Regions from separate parts of the Mycetohabitans endofungorum genome, predicted to be linked through region 1. Evidence: predicted binding sites of a transcription regulator. Region 1 holds the regulator's gene; each other region holds the start of a gene.

What was found. Region 1 encodes LexA, which represses DNA repair genes until DNA is damaged. Its sites were predicted from a motif close to ACTGTATNNNNATACAGT; they were not measured.
Region 2: RA167_RS05505 (putative DNA modification/repair radical SAM protein) is a predicted target of LexA. The motif match lies at 2,360-2,377, and genes of this name have one in related genera.
Region 3: RA167_RS06855 (VRR-NUC domain-containing protein) is a predicted target of LexA. The motif match lies at 2,903-2,920, and genes of this name have one in related genera.

Annotation. Positions count from the first base shown of each region.
Region 1 is NZ_CP132744.1:1,170,825-1,175,301, forward strand. Features, by position in the region: partial or broken gene RA167_RS05235 (lytic polysaccharide monooxygenase) at 1-450, opposite strand, end outside; gene RA167_RS05240 (DUF2939 domain-containing protein) at 1,214-1,876, opposite strand; gene RA167_RS05245 (hypothetical protein) at 1,901-2,317, opposite strand; gene lexA (transcriptional repressor LexA) at 2,338-2,985, opposite strand; gene RA167_RS05255 (sulfate ABC transporter substrate-binding protein) at 3,203-4,252, shown strand; gene cysT (sulfate ABC transporter permease subunit CysT) at 4,364-4,477, shown strand, end outside.
Region 2 is NZ_CP132744.1:1,304,808-1,309,284, forward strand. Features, by position in the region: partial or broken gene RA167_RS05500 (UdgX family uracil-DNA binding protein) at 1-1,139, opposite strand, end outside; gene RA167_RS05505 (putative DNA modification/repair radical SAM protein) at 1,136-2,347, opposite strand; gene RA167_RS05510 (DUF2945 domain-containing protein) at 2,456-2,665, opposite strand; gene RA167_RS05515 (DUF1289 domain-containing protein) at 2,933-3,136, opposite strand; gene RA167_RS05520 (pyridoxal-phosphate dependent enzyme) at 3,189-4,262, opposite strand; gene argE (acetylornithine deacetylase) at 4,249-4,477, opposite strand, start outside.
Region 3 is NZ_CP132744.1:1,595,769-1,600,245, forward strand. Features, by position in the region: gene RA167_RS06850 (ATP-dependent DNA helicase) at 1-1,074, opposite strand, end outside; gene RA167_RS06855 (VRR-NUC domain-containing protein) at 1,074-2,894, opposite strand; gene RA167_RS06860 (hypothetical protein) at 3,264-3,437, opposite strand; gene clpB (ATP-dependent chaperone ClpB) at 3,827-4,477, opposite strand, start outside.

The sequences.
Region 1 (4,477 bases):
GTTTTCCCAGACCAGCTCTATAGCACCATTTTTGGGGGTAATTTTGGTTTTACGCCAAAGGGTCGTGGGTGTACGGTCCAGTCCCTGCTTACGCGGGTCACCTCCCGCGCACAGTAGCCCGTCGGGCACGGCCTTTATGATTTCGCTAAAATCCTCGGGATCCCTTGGATTGGCAGAAACCTCATTCCACTGCACAAACGGGTAAGGACTGTTGTCGCCTGCGCGATAGGCGGCCCGGCAATCAGCGTTCGGAATATCGGAGCCGTTGGGTGCCCCCCAATAGCCTCCGTCCAAATTGCATTGATACTGTCGGGCGATCGGAAAGCCTACTGCGCCATGCGCGCTCACTTCCTGCACCACGCCGCTTATGCCTACTATCCCCGCTAACCATAGCCAAGTCGCACGCCAGCCCAGGCTAGAACGCCCCAAATTTCTTCTCATCTTTTTCATCGCTTTCTCCTTGAGATAAAAATTTAGCTTGTACCGCACCCGCTCCCAAATAGTTAGGCCGATCACTACGATGCCTAACACCATTGCAACAGCCAACCGACATACCTACCGGATACGCCGATCTACTTCTTGCTCGTTTGCCCACGGATCCACGCAAGCTGAATTAAACACGCTGAGTGATACAGGCCACTCGATACGTTGTTCCAGTCGCGCTTCTCCGTGTAACCCATTTTTTCGCGCTCGCTATCAGTCTCATGGCGCTTTGCGATTTTTCAGCCAGTAACCCGTTTTTCTTCTAGACGGCTACGCACCGAAGCAACTCCATAGAATCACTTCGCTAAATATTATAGTAAGGTTGCGACTTGCTTCGGAACTTACTGTAGCCTAGGTATATTACTTTCGCAAGCAATTTTCATAAGTCGACAAGCACGCACGGGTCACGCACGCACGAGTGCGGCTTCGCTTGGTGAAGGGCACACAAAACTTGTCAAACAGCTACGATTAACTCAAAAAAAGCCAAAAAGTGCTACGGATGTCAATCTTCGCCAACACCATACGTAGCGTGGTCGTCTTGCCGGCGCCGTTTAGATCCAGTAACCCGTAGCACCGCCTGTTTGGCGGTAAATGACAGGGCGTCGACGGCCGTCTTATTTGCATAGGCTTTTTGGGCGCCGTTATCCACCACCGCAGCCGCCGAAAGGGCTTGATCGGCGCACTGCGGTGCGGGCTTGCATGAGTGTGCCGCGTGTCGCAACGGCCCGCATCATGAACCGTTGAGTTTGACGCCGACAAGTTGCCAACTGAAGACGCCGGTGCGATGAAAAATCGTTGTATATGGCGGCTCCTTCGGCTCAGCGCGATATCGGACCACGAACTCGTTGATGCCGCGATAGCCGGCGCTCACTTGAGCGCCGCCACTTCTGGACGTGCCGGCCACGGGCTGCCGGCCGCCTGGCGTACTGGAACCGGTTGAAGCCGAGGCGCCCGAAACGGCTGCGCCGCGTGTCGCATCGGCTTGCGGAGCCCGCACCGGGCCCGGTGGTGCCGTGTCGCTCGCCACATCGTGCGGGGGCATGCCGGCTAGCAACGCAGCTACGCCGTCTGGCGTCGCATAAATCTCGACAATAGGTGCGATCAATGCGGAGCCGACCATCGTGCCGACACTCGCGACTGCCTGCGCCAGCGGCGAATCATCCGCATGCGTGCCGACCGCGCGCGCGATTTGTGCATTGAGTTCCTGTTTCAGACTGGTACGCAATGCAGGGTAGTCGACGTATCGATTGACCGCCTCGGCGTCGCGTGCATCGGCTGCATGCTCCAGGCGGCTCAGGACGATATAAGGCGACGCGTAACTGAGCACGCCTGCCAGCACGCTAGCTAGTGCCACCCCTGCGGCGAAAAGACGCTTGAATGAGGCCGATGTCATATGCGCAGTTGTAGCGGGAGCAAATTAATCCAGCAAGCTGGGGGCAACCCCAGTCTCTTCTGCCGCGATATACTGGTCGATCATACTGCAAACCGCATCGATATGGCCCACGAGCACCACACGTGACGCACTGCGGTAGACGCGCACCGGATCGTCCTTCCGCAATGGGCGACGACGGGTCGGTTCGGCCTGAGGCACGCCGTGGCGCAGCGGCGAGCGCGCGAAAGCTGGCAACCCGGATGGCAATATTATGTGTGTCTGCATGACGTGTGCCACGTCGTTGTCCACCAGTGCGGTCGGGTGCTGTGCCGGCGTCGCGTCGCCCATCACCGGACCGAACAAAGTGGCGGGGCGCGACGATGCACCACATGGCACGAGGCCTCGCAGATAACGCAGGCGCCCGAACGCGCGTAATGGAAACAGGTGGGCAAGTCGTTTCATCGGTTTCTCTGTGTCGGTATTTAGAATGCGTTGGGACGGATCAAGCCGACCGCAACGCCTTCCAGTTCGAAATCTTCCTGTCCTGGGCTTACGACGATGTTCTCGTAATCCGGATTTTCCGCGATCAGTTCGATACCATTCGCCAGTCGATGGAAGCGCTTGACCGTTACATCGTCGCCCAGCCGCGCCACCACGATCTGGCCTTCTTTCGCGTCGTGCTGTTTCTGTACGGCCAGCAGGTCTCCGTCGAAGATTCCCGCATCGCGCATCGACATCCCGCGCACTTTCAGAAGATAGTCGGGCCGGCTCGCAAACAACGCTGGGTCGCACGCGTAACGCTGCGCGATATGCTCCTGAGCCAGGATCGGACTGCCGGCCGCGACGCGACCGACTAGCGGCAGCGACAACTGCATGAGCGCCGGATGCGGTAGCGTGTAGTGGCGCGGTCCGTCGTCCGTCGACAGCAACCGGATCCCGCGTGACGCACCCGCCGCCAGTTCGATCACCCCTTTGCGCGCCAGCGCGCGTAAGTGCTCTTCGGCCGAATTGGCCGAGCTGAAGCCGAGTTCTGCAGCAATCTCGGCGCGCGTCGGCGGAAAGCCGGTGCGCTCGATCGCGCGGCGGATCAAGTCGTAGACCTGCTGCTGACGGACGGTGAGTTTAGTCATGGTTACTGTATGGATGAACAGACACCTGTATTTTTATACAGTATCAACGGTATTTCAAGTGCTATTTGAAGTCGCCGTTCCCCGCTCAGGAATAGAAGGGCGTGTCGCTCCGTGGCTTACGACTTTTGAATATAAAAGCATAAGGAACGATTATTTTTGATAATGAAATGCGTTCGTTAGACTTGGCCGGTCCCTCACGACATCCACGGGCATACCAATGAGTGAACAGGTAACGGGGCGGGCGCGGCAGTGCGACAGCGCATCGGCGTGGCGGCGCCTGGCCGCGGCATGGGTGCTGACGGGCGGCGTCGTGGTCAGCGGCACGTCCGTCGCGGGCAGCACACTACTCAATGTATCGTACGACCCGACGCGGGAGCTGTACCAGGATGTGAATCAGGCGTTCGCAAAGGAATGGAAGGCCAAGACCGGTGAGAGCGTTTTGTTCAAGCAGTCGCACGGCGGCTCAGGCGCGCAGGCGCGCTCGGTCATCGATGGCTTGCAGGCGGACGTCGTCACGTTGGCGCTGGCCTACGATATCGACGCGATCGCCAAGAAGGGACTGATGGATGCGGATTGGCAAAAACGCTTGCCGGACAATGCGTCGCCGTACACGTCGACGATCGTGTTCGTCGTGCGCAAAGGCAATCCGAAACGTATTAAGGACTGGGACGATCTGGTCAAGCCGGGCGTGTCCATTATTACACCGAACCCGAAGACCTCCGGTGGCGCACGTTGGAACTACTTGGCTGCATGGGCGTACGCGTTGCACCAGCCGGGCGGTAATGAGCAAAAGGCGCGCGAGTTTGTCGCAAAGCTGTACAAGAATGTCGGAGTGCTCGATTCCGGCGCGCGGGGAGCGACCACCAGCTTCGTGCAGCGCGGCATCGGCGACGTGCTGCTCGCCTGGGAAAACGAGGCATTTCTATCGCTCAAGGAATTCGGGCCCGATACATTTGAGATCGTGGTGCCATCGGTCAGCATCCTGGCTGAACCGCCGGTCGCGTTGGTCGATAAGGTGGTGGACCGACACGGCACGCGCAAGCTCGCGCAAGCTTACCTGAACTTCCTGTACACCGAGCAGGGCCAGCAGATTGCGGCGAAGCACTTCTATCGGCCGCGCTCGAGTAAGGTGCCCGAGGCGCTGACCCGGCCGTTCCCAAAGCTCAAGCTGTATACGGTCGACGATACATTCGGCGGATGGGCGAATGCTCAAAAAGTGCATTTTGCTGACGGTGGAGTATTCGATTCGATTTATCAGCCACAGTAAACCGACGACGGCCGCCAGGCGGCGGCCCGCGGCCTGAGATGGCTGCCAGCGTGCGCTGAGCCCGGTTCCTCTGGGCCCGGCACGAGTGGTGCTTGGAGGCGAGTAGCAGGCATGAGTCGTTTTTCTTTTCGCAAGCCCAGTGCGTTGCCCGGGTTCGGTGTCACGCTCGGTATCACGGTGGCGTATTTGGGCCTAGTGGTGCTGATTCCGCTCGCCGCGACCTTC
Region 2 (4,477 bases), 130 kb from region 1:
GTCAGGAAGACCGCGTCGCGCGGCACACCGGCGCGGCGCAACGCCTCGTCCAGTACTTGACCGGCAGGGCCCACGAATGCGCGGCCAGTCAAGTCCTCATGATCGCCCGGTTGTTCGCCGATCACCATCATCCGAGCGGTTTCCGGACCGTAGCCTGGCACCGCCTGCGTGGCATTGCGCCACAATTCGCAGCGACGGCATTCGTCCAGCGAAGACGGGATCGGCCGTGACGGCTGCGCGCGCTGCGCGTCCACGGCGACTTGCTTGCCTGTCATCGCGCGCACTGCGCTGGCTTGCGCCACACGACGCGCGCCACTTCGCGCGTCGGCGATCATTGCTGGTATCAACGATCCCTCGGGTAAATGCTTCCAAAAGCGCACCGGCATATGCTGGTGCAGCGCCGTTTCGTTTAGCCGTGCCGGATTGAAAGTGCTTTTGTAGTAGGCGAGCCACAGCGACTTGACTTCGTCAACAGCGGCACTGGCCCGTATTGTCGCCGCATCGCCAGATACGGCCGACAACTGCAGCGTCGCGCCATCCCACAGCGCTGCGCCCTGTGGCGTGCCGATCCACCAGGACGACGGTCCCATGCGGTGTGCAAAGTGCTCTGCGGCGTACGCCAACACCTCATGCTCGGGCTCGTACCAGGCCAGGTATTCCGGTATCCCGGCGCCGCCACGTCGATGAAAACGCACATACGCGATCATGTCGTGCTTGGCACGCCGCACGGACCTGGCCATCGCGTGCAATCGCGCGCCGTCTTCGTCGGCCGCCGACGCCACCGCTCGATCGCCATGCCACCATCGCCACAGGACCCGATACAAAAGCGCCCAACGTTGCGGCGAACGATACAGCGCGGCGTCCTGCAGCAGGGACGCCAACGCGCTCGAGACGCTCACGCGCAAGCTGGCGCTGTCGCTGTGCGCACCGGATCCCTGCGTCCGATCGTCGTACACGACCGGTGTGGCTGTCGGGTAGTCCAGCGGCATTTGTGCCGTGGTGACGCTTGTTACCGAACCGTGCTCGACCCATGTCACGGCCTCTGGCGGCCAACCCGCCGCGAGCGCGCGCAACGCCTGCGAGCGCCAGCTGGCGTAGCCACCGTCGATCAGCAACGTGGACGGGCACGCGCCGTTCATAACAACGCCAATTGGACGGGGGCGCGCGACAGTGCATGCCGCAGCTGTTCCGATGGCATATCGACTCGTGCGGGCCTGTAGTCTTGCGCCACAATAAACGATTTGACCTGATCCATCACGCAACGCAGGTGAATCAAATCGTGATAGCGGATAGCGCGCACGCGACGCAGCTGCGCCAGCCGCTTTGCATTGCGTACACCGATGCCCGGTACGCGTGCGATTAGCCATGATGGCGCGCGATTCAAATCGACCGGAAACGATTCACGGTGTGCCAACGCCCATGCCAGCTTAGGGTTGATATCCAGCGGCAGGTCGCCGTCGTTTTGAAACAGTTCTTCGGCACGAAAACCATAACCGCGTAACAGGAAGTCCGCCTGATACAGCCGATGCTCGCGTAGAAGCGGCGGAGCTTGCGAAGGGAGCGCGGACGGGCTATCCGGGATCGGGCTGAAAGCGGAGTAATACACGCGCTTCAATTGGTATGCACCGTACAGCGTTTGCGCGGTGCGTAAAATGGTGCGGTCATCGGCATCATCAGCGCCCACGATCATTTGTGTGCTTTGCCCGGCCGGCGCGTTCAGTGACGCATGCTTCTCGCTTTGCGCTTGTTCCCGAGCCAGACGGATGGTTCCCATGGCACGCTTGATCGTTGACGCGTTTTTCTCGGGCGCCAGCCGTTGCAGGCCGCGGTCGGTCGGCAGTTCGATGTTCACGCTAAGCCGGTCGGCATATCGGCCGGCCTCTGAGATGAGCCGCGGATCGGCGTCCGGGATCGTCTTCAAATGGATATAACCGCGAAATTGGTGCTCTTCACGCAGTGACCGTGCCACGTGGACCAACTGCTCCATCGTGTAGTCGGCGCTGCGGATCACGCCGGAACTGAGGAATAGGCCGTCGATATAATTGCGCCGGTAGAAGTCCATTGTCAGATTGACGACCTCTTGCGGCAAAAAACGCGCGCGCGGGACATTGCTGGAGCGCCGGTTCACGCAATACTGGCAATCGTACTGGCAAAAATTGGTCAGCAAGATCTTTAGCAACGACACACACCGGCCATCTGGCGTATAGCTATGACAAATTCCGGCGCCCACGTTCGCACCAAGCCCGGCACGCGCTCGCGCATCTCGTTCAGGCGCGCCGCTGCTGGCACATGATGCGTCGTATTTCGCCGCATCTGCCAAAATTTCGAGCTTCTTCAGCAATTCCATCGCGCCGGTAATACTGTATGCATATACAGTATTATACGCAATTGCACGTTGACCGCAACTTAGGCGTCACCACACAGTCGGGCTACGCGACACTGTAGCCATGAGCCGCTAGCTCACCTTCTTCAGCGCATCCGCTTTGTGGATTGCAGTTTTGCCGGTACGTGCGCTTTTGACTTCGTACTGAGGGTCGCGGGCAGACGCCTTGACAACGTGGCGGCCCGCCTTAGCGGTACCGGTCACCTTACGGGTGACGACGCCATCCGTGCGTCCCCGCGAAGTTTGCCATTGGACTTTGTCGCCTTTGGATAAAGTAGCCATACCGATCTCCCGAAAACGCGGCGGCCGGATGGGCCCCCGACGATCGGTTGACACGCAACAAGTGTGCCGTTGGTGGCGGTTAACCGATTCGATAAATCCGATGCTACGGTGAAGGCTTGCAAACTTTCTTCGTCAACGAGCAAGCGCAGTTTCGTTGCTCGGCAGCGCTGCTCTGAGCCGTTTGGTTAGTGCGTATGCGGGCCGCCCCCCGTGCGACTGCCAACGAGTCCGCGGCGCGCGTTCATCGGCGCCGCATCGACCTGCGGTTCAATCGGGGGCGTGCGTGAAACGCATCGCAGTTCCATCGCGCGTGATGCGCTCCCAGACCGCGCGTTTTTCATCGTCGGTCATCAATACCCAGTTCGATACCTCCGCCGCTGTCCGACCACAGCCTTTGCAGACTTCGTCAAACAAGGTGGAGCATACGCCGATGCAAGGGCTGTCCGGCTGCGAGTGAAGGGGGGAACTCATCGGTGAAATCGTGAAGGACGGAAAGAGGCAAAAATTGGGGGCGGCGGGCACGCTAGCTCGACAGCTTGCGGGCGTAGGTCAGGTGCTGGTACAGCGTATCGGCGTCAGTGTTAGTGCCGCACAGTAGCACGCCGACGCGCTTGCCTTCGAGCACATCGCGCAGCGGCCCAAGCAGTGCGGCGAGCGCCGCCGCGCACGCAGGCTCGACAGCCAGTTTCAGTTGCTCGAACAAGCGCAGCATAGCCACGCGCAGCTGGTCATCGGACACGGTGACCATCCGGTCGATGTGCCGGCGGCACAACTCGTAGCTGTACGCCTCGGTGTGCGGCGCCATCAGCGAATCGGCGACACTGCGCATCGGGCCCATCTTCACCGTATGGTTTGCCGCAAAGCTTTTGCTCATCGCGTCGGCCCCTTCCGGCTCGACGCCATAGACATGAATGCACGGGTCCACCAGGCGCAACGCGGTGGCGACACCCGCACCGAGCCCGCCGCCGCCGACCGGCACGATCACCGCGTCCAGTGCCGGCGTCTGCGTGGCCCATTCGTAGCCGAGCGTCGCTGTGCCGAGCACGGTGCGATACCCATTGAACGGATGGATGAAGCAGCGCCGCTCGTCTGCCCCGATGCGTCGGACCTTGTCGAACGCCTGCGCGCCGTCGTCGGCGAACACCACTTCGGCGCCGTACTGCCGACACAACTCGATGCGCGTCGGGCTGGCTGTCTTAAGCATCACCACCTTAGCGCTGATACCCAGACGCATCGCGGCGTGCGCGACGGCGGCCGCGTGATTGCCGGCACTCACGCACGTGACGCCAGCGCTACGCTGCGCGTCGTTCAGCGCCAGTAGGTTGGAGAACGCGCCGCGCACTTTGAAGGAGCCTGCGGCCTGGAATAACTCGAACTTGAAGTTGATCGTTGTGCCTTCGAGGGACGGAAAATCGCTGCGATCGAAGGTTGGCGTGCGAATCACCCAAGGGGCGAGCGCTAGGTGCTGCGCGGCGATATCATCCAGCGTCGGTACGCGTTGGCCGTCGATCGACGCGGGCGTTGTCGATAGGTTCGCCGCGGACGCGGGCAACGGCTTTGAAACAGGCGGCGGCGCGGCCCAGTCAGACATGTGCATGAACCTCGAGACTGGTGATCAGTTTGCGAATGAACGACTCGCTCGCGCCAAGTTGCTCGAGCGAAACAAATTCGTTTGGCTTATGGGCTTGCTCGATATTGCCCGGACCGCAGACGACGGTCGGGATCCCGGCACGCTGGAACAGGCCGGCCTCGGTGCCGTAGGCGACCTTGCGCTTGTCCTGGTCGGCGGTCAGCGCCCGTACCAGTTGCGTG
Region 3 (4,477 bases), 420 kb from region 1:
CACGCGATGAGTCAAGCCCACCTCGCGCAGCGCGCCACGATCAAGCCAGTACGTTGCCAACGCCGCCTCGCGTGCAGCCGGCAACCGATCATAGAAACCTTGCGCGAGCGTGCATGCTTGCCCGGTGCACGCATTACCCGGATACTCGCACGCCTTGTCGCGCGCGACCAGTTCAACCACGCGCAGCGGCAGCGCGGGGGGAGACCCCGGCACGCGCATGTCGATGCCTGTGCGCCCGACCATCCCGGATCCGGCCCGCGTGGATTCTGCTGCTGATTCTGTTGATCGTGGCGAGCCCGCTGCACCACGCATCAAGGACTGCAGCGAATCCAATGCCAGTTGCCGTCCAGGACTCTTCGCACTCAAAAAAAACACTTTGTCGATCGAGGCACGCGGACAGGCCTTGAGCAACGGGAACAGCGTCCCGAGCGTCTTGCCGATGCCTGTTGGTGCTTGCGCGAGCAACACACGGGCGCCGCGCGCCGCGCGATAGACTGCCTCAGCAAGCTCGCGCTGGCCAACACGGAACGCTGGAAAGGGCAACTGCAGACCGTGCAGCATCGCATCGCGCGCGGCGCGGTGCGCCCGTTCCTGCACCGCCCACTCGATAAAGCGCGCACATTGCTGTTCGAACGCCGCTTTCAACTCAGCGGCACTCGCCGTCTCGGTCAGCACGGTTTCGTGTCCAGCCGCGATGTCATAGTACACGAGCGCGAGTTCGATCGACGGCACTTGCGCCTGCTGACAGAACAGCCAGCCGTACACCCGCAACTGCGCCCAATGCAGCGCGCGGTGATTGTCTGGCATCGTGTCCAATTCGCCGCGGTACGTCTTGATCTCCTCGAGCCGACCCCGTTGCGGATCGTAGCCGTCCGCGCGACCGCGCACCGTCAGTTCTTGAAACTCGCCCGTGACGCTGATTTCTGTTTGGTAGTCCGCGTGGCGGCGGCTTGCAACGACGCGATGGCCGATCCTGCCCTCCTCGGCGCTGGGAGACGGCGTGAACCGCAGATCCAAGTCGCCTTGCTTCGCCGTGAACTCGCACAATGCGCGCACGGCAATCACATAGCGCATCACACCGTCCATTGCGCCGGCGCGCTGACGCTGTCCGGGATCGCATGGTTGACAGCGGCGGGCGGCGCCGGCCTGCTGCCCCCACCGGCAAGCCATCGCACGTGCGCAACGCTGACCGGCAGCCCTTTTTCGTGTGCGTAAGCTAGCCAGCGCACCTGGTTGTCCTGCAACCGGTCACCGGGCCCTTTCACTTCGATCAATTCATACGAACGCACGGCCGGCACGAATCGGATCAGATCCGGCAATCCGGAGCGGTTTCGCGAGATGTCCCGCAGCAACCGCTCGAACCACAGCTTCAGGTGGGCGGCCGGCATGCAGTCCAGCGCGAGCGTCAACAACGCAGGATCGAGCACGCCCCAAGCCACGAACGGCGACTGAATCCCAGCCTTCGCGGCAAAATTATCCTCGATCGTGCGTCGATAGCGACCATCGTCGAGTTGTTGCAGGCAGGCATCGAACAGCGCCTGACGACGCGCGACGAACATCGGCGTGTCCAGGTCCGCTGGCCCGCGCTGGAACGGATGAAAGAACGCGCCGGGTATCGGCGCGAATATCACCTGCCAGCACAACAGGCCAAACAAAGTGTTGATTAATGCGTTTTCGACATAAAATACCGGCGCCTCCGGACGATGCAGATGAGCGCGCAATACGTGCTCGACCCGCATCGGTGCGGTGGGCATGGGCAAGAGCCAGTCGCTGCGCGAGATCGGCATTGCCGATGCCGATAAATCAGATTGCGATGAAGGTGTGCGGTTCCGGCCGGATAGCCGTTCGCCACATGCCGATTGCACCGTCAAAGGTGACTGCTGCCGTGCGGCACGCGGCACGCGCTGTAGCCGCGCAAGGGTACGCGCGGCGCGCTGTGCCTCGCCCTCGCTGACCGGCGTCCGTACGACTTGCGCAGCAAGCGCCAATGCGTCATCGCGGCGACCGAGTGTCTCGAGCACACGCACTCGCCGATAGCGGGCATCCGGATATGTACTCGCCTCGTACGCATGCAGCGCGCGTGGCCAATCGCGCCGCCGTTCGCAGTGCTGGCCGATCCGAAACAACACTTTGGCGCGACGCATGTCGAGCCAAAGATTACCAGTCGGACATGCGCGCGCCTGCGCCAGCAATGTGTCCAACGTCGCGTCATCGGGGGCCGCGTTCAGCGCCTGGCGACAAGCATGCAACGAGAAATAGGCATCGACATCTTCGCGCTGTTGGAATGCGCGAGACGATCCATCCAAGCGCACGGCTTCGTAGCGGAAGACACCCAGATCGGCTAGCACGAACTCCGACCAGTCCTGCCATAGATTCCCAAAAAACATCAATCGAAGGCGATCACACAGGGGTCCCAGCAGGAAGTGGACGACCTTTGCTGGCTCGTCCGGGCACCAGACCGAATACGCATGCTGTACACCGGGATACGCAGCGCGCAGCGCGTCAAGCAACGCCGCCTTCGTGCCGCGCGCCGCCTTTGCCGCCACGAAGCGGCGCTCGAGCTGGGCTTTGGTCGCCACAGTGAACAGTTCGTCGATTGACATCGGCGGATCGAGTTCGACCCAGCCTCGCGTAATCAATGGCTCGCATGCGGCAAGTGGCTCACCGATCTCGGCATACCGCAGCTTGTCCGTGCGAAACAATGGTCCTTTGCGCATCAACATCCGGACCAGCAGCGCGCGCGACGCGTGGGGCAACGACTCGAACGCGTCGATGAAGGCCCGTTCTTGCCCGTCAAGCAGGTCATCGCATCGATCGCTCAACCATGCGATAGCGCGGCGAAAGTTTGCGACATAGTAGAACGGGTCCACGCCGCCGGCGAGAATCGCGTCCATCGTCTAATCCTGTATAGATATACAGTACGAGATGATACCAGCGTCGGCTGCGTTGAGTCACCCGCGTCCCCTCGATGCGACCAATTTAAGGAAGCTGGCGAATGTGGTGTGGTAACGTGGGGTTAAATCGAACAGCCCGCACAGTGGCACAGCGGCAGTACCGCGTCATTACGCCTGGTCCGGCAACGGAGGACTAACGTACGGTGCGCGGATGGCCGCTCAGAATGGGCGGTTGTCGCCGTTCTGCTCGTGCGGCGGATCAGGGCTTTTCTGCATGCTGCGCAGCGCGCCGTCGTCATCAAAACCAAATGGAACAGTGAGTACCCTACCCATCTTCCAGGTATCAGTAGCACCAAACCTCTCACTTCATCAACGGACAAGTACGCGGTCTTCCGCAGGTTTGCCAAAATAGACCAGCACGCGCTGCTTTGTCCATTCATCGGGCTGCTGCTCCTGGTAAAACTCGCTGTTCTGCAGCCTCTGCTGCACGGCGATGAACTGGCCCTGAGCATCAACATCGGCCGCAGTCGTGCATTCGGCCATCGTCTGCGTCGGCCATATCAGCCGGTGAGCGCCGTTTTCCAGCGCATAGCGCTTCACGTAGCTACCCGAGCCACAAAATCACAACGCGGACTCAAGCTGGCTGGCCTGAAAACCTTGCCTTGCCTTGCCTTGCCTTGCCTTGCCTAGTCTAGTCTAGTCTAGTCTAGGCTGGGCTGGGCTGGGCTGGGCTGGGCTGGGCTGGGCTGGGCTGGGCTGGGCTGGGCTGGGCTGGGCTGGGCTGGGCTGGGCTGGGCTGGGCTGGGCTGGGCTGGGCTGGGCTGGGCTGGGCTGGGCTGGGCTGGGCTGGGCTGGGCTGGGCTGGGCTGGGCTGGGCTGGGCTGGGCGCTGGCGCTGAGCAACAGCGCCAGCGCCCCCGCATCAGCGCCCCATCAGTGCACGACCCGTTCGAACACGAACTTGCCATCCTCGAAGTCGACCGGGATCAGGTCCTTCGGACCAAACCGGCCACCGAGGATCAGCTTGGCGATCGGGTTCTCAATCTCCTGCTGGATCGCGCGCTTGAGCGGCCGCGCACCGAACAACGGATCGTAGCCGACCTTGCCGATGTGCTCGAGTGCCGCATCCGACACGTCCAGTTGCATGTCCATCTTCGCCAGTCGTTCGGTGAGCCGCTGCAACTGGATCTTCGCGATCGAGCGAATATGGCTGCGATCCAGGCCGTGGAAGACGACGACCTCATCGATCCGATTCAGGAACTCGGGCCGGAAATGTTGCTTGACTTCTTCCCAGACCGCATCGCGCACCGCCGCATGAGGCTCGCCGACCATCGACTGGATCTGCTGCGAGCCGAGATTCGACGTCATCACAATCACGGTGTTCTTAAAATCCACCGTGCGGCCCTGGCCATCGGTCATGCGGCCGTCGTCGAGCACTTGCAGCAGCACGTTAAACACGTCCGGATGCGCCTTCTCGATTTCATCGAGCAAGATCACACTGTACGGCTTGCGCCGCACGGCCTCGGTCAAGTAGCCGCCTTCCTCATAGCCAACATAACCGGGCGGCGCGCCGATCAGCCGCGC